Linked DNA regions of Methylomagnum ishizawai. Each later gene encodes a partner of the first gene's protein in a complex. Links are inferred from orthologs where the notes say so. Each region holds a gene or a part of one and is shown in the gene's direction. Other genes may lie near its edges. The genes, in order: K5658_RS09180 and K5658_RS18395.

Evidence for each region.
Region 2: the proteins of K5658_RS09180 (region 1) and K5658_RS18395 are in contact, whole or in part, in a solved structure (PDB 1A0O), measured with the Escherichia coli proteins. The link is inferred for Methylomagnum ishizawai from one-to-one orthologs.

What each region holds. Positions count from the first base shown.
Region 1 is NZ_AP019783.1:2,013,220-2,016,318, forward strand. The notes cover bases 287-3,067. They hold K5658_RS09180 (chemotaxis response regulator CheY), read left to right. Parts: upstream 287-1,380; coding sequence 1,381-1,755; downstream 1,756-3,067. Other genes in these bases: K5658_RS09170 (MinD/ParA family protein), read left to right, coding at 287-395; K5658_RS09175 (RNA polymerase sigma factor FliA), read left to right, coding at 392-1,171; K5658_RS09185 (protein phosphatase CheZ), read left to right, coding at 1,770-2,522; K5658_RS09190 (chemotaxis protein CheA), read left to right, coding at 2,535-3,067. In the rest of the region: more of K5658_RS09170, read left to right, coding at 1-286; more of K5658_RS09190, read left to right, coding at 3,068-3,099. UniProt on the Escherichia coli protein: Involved in the transmission of sensory signals from the chemoreceptors to the flagellar motors.
Region 2 is NZ_AP019783.1:4,084,712-4,087,971, reverse strand. The notes cover bases 12-2,953. They hold K5658_RS18395 (chemotaxis protein CheA), read left to right. Parts: upstream 12-453; coding sequence 454-2,454; downstream 2,455-2,953. Other genes in these bases: K5658_RS18390 (chemotaxis protein CheW), read left to right, coding at 2,458-2,953; K5658_RS18400 (response regulator), read left to right, coding at 56-421. Also shown: more of K5658_RS18390, read left to right, coding at 2,954-2,988; K5658_RS18385 (methyl-accepting chemotaxis protein), read left to right, coding at 3,010-3,260. UniProt on the Escherichia coli protein: Involved in the transmission of sensory signals from the chemoreceptors to the flagellar motors. CheA is autophosphorylated; it can transfer its phosphate group to either CheB or CheY.

The sequences.
Region 1 (3,099 bases):
TGGTGGTGGACGAACCCACCTCGCTGACCGACGCCTACGCCTTCATCAAGCTGATGAACCGCGATTACGGCGTGTTCCGCTTCCATATCCTGACCAATATGGTCCAGGACGTGGTCCACGGCCAAGCCCTGTTCAGCAAGCTGTGCAAAGTGACCGACCGCTATCTGGACGTGGCCCTGCATTTCCTGGGGGCCATTCCCCAGGACGAATATCTGCGCCGGGCGGTGCAGAAACAGAATCCGGTGGTCCTGGCCTATCCCAATAGCAAATCCGCCCAGGCCTTCCGGGCCACGGCCCTGCGCACCGACGCCCTGCCGATCAGCCAGCGCGGCGGCGGCGGTTTGGAATTCTTCGTCGAGCGCATGATCCGCTATAGCAATACGGCAACGGTATGAACGGAATAGCTTTGTACGCCCAGGTGCAATCGCCCGGCACCGATGCGTTGGTGGCGCAGAACGCCTTCCTGGTCAAGCGCATCGCCTACCACCTGATGAGCCGCCTGCCGCCCTCGGTGCAGGTCGAGGACATGATCCAGGCCGGGATGGTGGGGCTCTTGGAAGCCGCCCGCCAGTACGACGCCGGGCAGGGCGCGACCTTCGAGACCTATGCGGGCATCCGCATCCGGGGCGCGATGTTGGACGAACTGCGGCGCTACGACTGGACCCCGCGTTCGGTGCATCGCAAGGCCCGCGAGGTGGCCGAGGCCATCCGGCTGATCGAGGCCCGCACCGGGCGCGATGCCCGCGACGCCGAGGTCGCCGAGCAATTGGGTCTCTCGATGGACAACTACCACGATATCCTGCGCGACGCGCAAAGCTGCCGGGTGTTCAGCATCGAGGAATTGACCGAATCGGGCGATGGCGCCTTGGAGGAATGCGCCGATCCCGCCGCTTCGCCACCCGAGGGTTTGGTGCGGGCCGGTTTCGCCGAAGCCTTGGCCGATGCCATTTCCGGCTTGCCCGAGCGGGAGCGTATGGTGGTGTCGCTGTACTACGAGGAAGAACTGAACCTCAAGGAGATCGGCGAGGTGTTGGGCGTGAGCGAGTCCCGCGTGTGCCAAATCCAGGGCCAGGCCATGTTGCGCCTGCGGGCGCGGATGCAGGGCTGGCTGGACGCCGAGCGGATGCCTGTGAAGCGGCGCGAGGCCAGGGGGCGGCGGTTGGGGGCTTGAGGGGTCTCCGGTCTCAAGGCTCCGGCCTCCCACCTCCCGCATCAAGCCTCCCAATTGTGTGCTAGCCTCATTGGCATAGATCGAATCCACAACGCCATCCCGACCGATGCCCACCCAGAGACAAGCTCCCAGGCCCCAGGCCGCCCCCGCCGGGGCGGGAAGCGTCGGCCCGAACCGTCAGACCGAGGTGAAAGACCTTGAATAAGAATATGAGAATCCTGATCGTGGACGATTTTTCCACTATGCGCAGGATCATCAAGAACCTCCTGCGCGAACTCGGCTTCAACAATACCGTGGAAGCCGACGACGGGCAGTCCGCCTGGCCCAAGCTCCTGGGCGGCGGCATCGATTTCCTCATCACCGATTGGAACATGCCCGGCATGAACGGCCTGGATTTGCTGCGCATGGTCCGGGCCGAGCCCAACCTCATGCATATCCCGGTGCTGATGGTGACGGCGGAAGCCAAGCGCGAGCAGATCATCGAAGCCGCCAAGGCCGGGGTGAACGGCTATGTCATCAAGCCTTTCACCGCCGCCACCCTCCAGGAAAAGATCGAAAAAATCTTCGAGCGCCTAGACGCTTGAACGGAAGTTAGCCCATGGCCAAGAAAAAGAACGCCGCTCCGCTTCCCGCCGACGCCGACCCGCGTATCGCCCAGGCGCTGGCCCTGGTCTCCGCCTTGGAGCGGGGCGACCAGATCGAGGCCGACCAAATCCTCGACGACATAGGCCGGGTCCGCGAAATGACCTTGTTCCAGGAAGTGGGACGCCTGACCCGTCAACTACACGACACCCTCGCCAGCTTCGCGGTGGACGACAAACTCGCCCATCTGACCGAGCGCGAAATCCCCGACGCCAAGGAGCGCCTCAACTATGTCATCGCCATGACCGAACAGGCGGCCAACACCACCCTCAACGCGGTGGAAACCCTGCTGCCCATGGCCGAAGCCCTGGCGGGCCAGGCCGGCGAACTGGGCGGCCAATGGCAGCGCTTCCGCCAGCGGGAAATGCCGTTCGAGGAATTCAAGCAGCTCAGCCTGGACCTGGCCGAGCATCTCGCGCAGTCCGGGCAGCAATTGGTGGCCATGCAAACCTTGTTGGGCGAAGTCTTGATGGCCCAGGGTTTCCAAGACCTCACCGGGCAGATCATCCGTCGGGTGATCCAGTTGGTTCAGGAGTTGGAATCCAATTTGGTGGACATGGTGCGCTTGTCCAGCCGCCGCTATCGCGCGGAAGGCGACGCACCGGAACCCGCCGTTCCCGCCTTGGGTCCTTGCGTGCCGGGGGTCGATGCCAACGCGGTGCATAGCCAGGACGATGTGGACGGTTTGTTGTCCAGCCTGGGGTTTTAAGGGAAAGCGGCCATGGCCATCGATCTCGACGACGAAATCGTCCAGGATTTCCTGGTGGAAGCCGGGGAGATATTGGAAAAGCTCAACGGGCAATTGGTCGAGCTGGAAAACACGCCCGACGACTACGATTTGCTCAACGCCATTTTCCGGGGTTTCCATACCATCAAGGGCGGGGCCGGTTTCTTGAACCTGGGCGTCCTGGTCGGGGTGTGCCACCGCGCCGAGGATGTGTTCAACGCCTTGCGCCAGGGCGAGCGGCGGGTCGATGCGGTTTTGATGGATGTGATCCTCGAAGTCCTCGACGTGGTCAATTCCATCTTCAAATACATCCGCAACGGCAAGGACCCGGAGCCGGTCGATCCCGATTTGCTGGACCGGCTGTCGCGTTTGCTGCAACCGCAGGCCGCGCCCGAACCCGCGCCAGCCCCGTCATCGCCGCCCGCGCCAGCCGTTGCCGCTCGGGTACAAACACCCGAACCCGTGGCGGCCCTTCCGGTCGCCTCCATGCCCAAGCCCAGCAATGTGGTGGAAGCCGATTTGTTCGCCATGCTGGAACCCGGCATCGTGGGCGAGGTTC
Region 2 (3,260 bases), 2.1 Mb from region 1 along the record:
CGCGGTGCCGGGCCCGTCCTATGCCGCGCCACAGACCCCAATCAAGAGTGTAAAGATTATGCGGAGCATACTGACTGTGGATGATTCGGCCTCGATGCGGCAGATGGTGGTTTTCACGCTCAAGGGCGCGGGCTACGAGGTGGTCGAGGCCAGCGACGGCGTCGAGGCGCTGGGCAAGGCCAAGTCCCGCAAGGTGGATTTGGTGATCACCGACCTCAACATGCCCAACAAGGACGGCATCGCGCTGATCCGGGAATTGCGGGCGATGCCGGATTATAAGTTCACCCCGATCCTGATGCTGACCACCGAATCCGGCGACGCCAAGAAACAGGCGGGCAAGGCGGCCGGGGCGACCGGCTGGATCGTCAAGCCCTTCAATCCCGACCAGCTCCTCAAAACCGTCGGCAAGGTGTTGGGCTAGGCCCACGCCGACGCCCTTCCGGAGTATCCCCCATGGCCATCGACTTGGCTCAGTTTCATCAGGTCTTTTTCGAGGAAAGCCTCGAAGGACTGGCGATCATGGAGAGTGGCCTGCTGGGCCTCGGAACCGGCGGCGCCGATCCCGAGGCGATCAACGCCATCTTCCGGGCGGCCCATTCCATGAAGGGCGGCAGCGCCACTTTTGGCTTCACCGCAGTGGCGGATTTCGCCCATCACTTGGAAACCTTGCTGGACGAGATGCGCGAAGGGCGGCGGCCCGTGACCGCCCAGGCGGTCGAGGCGCTCTTGGGGGCGGTGGACTGCCTGCGCGATATGCTGGGGGCCAGCCAGTCCGGCCGGCCCGTGGACCGGGCGGCGGTGGCGATCCACCAAGCGGCCTTGGAGCGGTTGCTGGCGGACGGTGCGGTGGGCGCGACGGCCCCGGCCATCGACCGGGACGAGGGTTGGCAGATCGTTTTCAGCCCGCACCGCGACCTGTTCCGCAGCGGCAACGATCCGGTCCGGATTTTCCGCGAACTGGCCGGGTTGGGGCGTCTGGAAGTCGACGCCGAACTGGGGTTCCTGCCCAGCGCCGACGAACTGGATATCGAGGACTGCTATCTCGCCTGGGAACTCAAGCTATATGGCAAGGTGGCCCGCGCCGATATCGACGAAGCCTTCGCCTGGGTCGAGGACCACTGCGATTTGGCGGTGCGGCCCTTGGCGGAATTGGCGGCGCTGGCGGCGGTGCCGGTGCCGCCGGAAGCCGCGCCGGCCGCGGCGGTCCAACCCGCATCGGTCCCGCCGCCCGCGACCGCCGAGACCGGCACCAAAAACGTCGGCGGCGGTTCGATCCGGGTGGATACCGCCAAGATCGACCAATTGATCAACCTCTGCGGCGAATTGGTCATCACCCAATCCATGCTGGGCCTCCTGGGCGAAACCTTCACCATGGACCGGCTGGAGCAGTTGCAAAGCGGCCTGGCCCAACTCGAACGCCATACCCGCGCCCTGCAAGAGAGCGTGATGAATATCCGCATGTTGCCGATCAGCTTCGTGTTCAGCCGGATGCCGCGGCTGGTCCACGATATCAGCGGCAAGCTCGGGAAGCGCGTCGAACTCCGGCTGATGGGCGAACAGACCGAACTGGACAAGACCGTGATCGAGCAGATCGCCGACCCGCTCATGCACCTGGTGCGCAACTGCCTGGACCACGGCATCGAATCCCCCCACGAGCGCGTGGTGGCGGGCAAATCCGATACCGGCCTGATCCTGCTCAACGCCTACCACCGCGGCGGCAATATCGTCATCGAAGTGTCCGACGACGGGCGCGGCCTGGACGCGCCCCGGATTTTCGCCAAGGCGGTGGAGCGCGGCCTGTTGGAACCCCACGCCCATCCGCCGCCCGCCCAGCTCTACGATTTGATCTTCCATCCGGGCTTTTCCACGGCGGAGCAAGTGACCGAGGTGTCCGGGCGCGGGGTGGGCATGGACGTGGTGCGGCGCAATATCGAAGCCCTGGGCGGGCGCATCGAACTCAAGACCCAGCCTGGCCGGGGGTCCACCTTCTCCATCCACCTGCCCTTGACCCTGGCCATCCTGGACGGGCAGACCGTGGCCGTGGGCAAGGAAATCTATATCGCGCCCCTGGTGTCCATCATCGAATCGATCAGCCTCACCGAGGACAAGCTCAACACCTTCACCGGCAAGGGCGAGACCTTCCGCCTGCGCGGCGAATACCTGCCCATCATCCGCCTGCACGAAGTGTTCGGGGTCGAGGGCGGCCACGCCGTCAAGCTGACCGACGGGCTGTTGATGGTGGTGGAGGGTCAGGGCTTGAAATGCGGCCTGTTCGTGGACAACGTGCTGAGCCAGCAACAGGTCGTCATCAAATCGCTGGAGGAGAACTACCGGCGGGTCGAGGGTATTTCCGGCGCGACCATCCTGGGCGATGGTTCGGTGGCTTTGATCCTGGACATTCCGGGGCTGGTGCGGCTGGCCCGGCAGGAGCGTCCCGTGCAAACGAGGCATTGAACGATGGACGAACAGGCACACGCACAGGCGCAGGGCCGGCCGGTCGGCGGCCCGCAACATCTCACCTTCGTGCTGGGCGCGGAGGAATACGCGGTGGATATCCTGAGGGTCCGGGAAATCCGGGGCTGGGAGCCGGTCTCGCGGATTCCCAACGCGCCGGGCTATGAAAAAGGCGTCATCAACCTGCGGGGGGCCATCGTGCCGATCCTGGACCTCAGGCAACGCTTCGAGGTCGGGCAGCCGGTCTACACGCCCACCACGGTGGTGGTGATCCTGCAAACCCAGCAGGAGCGGGGCGACAAGATCATGGGCGTGGTGGTGGACGCCGTGGCCGATGTGGTCGATCTGCCGCGGGACGCGGTACAGCCCGCGCCGGATTTCGGCGGTGGCGTCGGGGCCGAATTCGTCAAGGGCATCGCTTCCCTCGATGGCCGCATGGTGGCCTTGCTCGATGTGGACAAGCTGTTGCGCCTGGAAGAGCGGCCCGTCCTGACCCAGGCCCAGGCCCAGGCCGAACTCTCGGCCCATCACTAGCCTCCGAGGAGGGGTAAACCCATGAAAACCAACCTGCCGGTCACCGATGTCGAGCGCCCCCTGGTCGAGGGCACCCTCATCGTCAGCAAAACCGATCCCAAGGGCGTCATCACCTACGCCAACGCCGAATTCATTGAAATCAGCGGCTTCACCGAACAGGAACTCCTGGGCCAGAGCCACAACATCGTGCGCCACCCTGACATGCCATCGGCGGTATTCCGGGAATTGTGGGACGCGCTTAAAGCGGGCAAGGCCTGGGTCGGCCTCCTCAA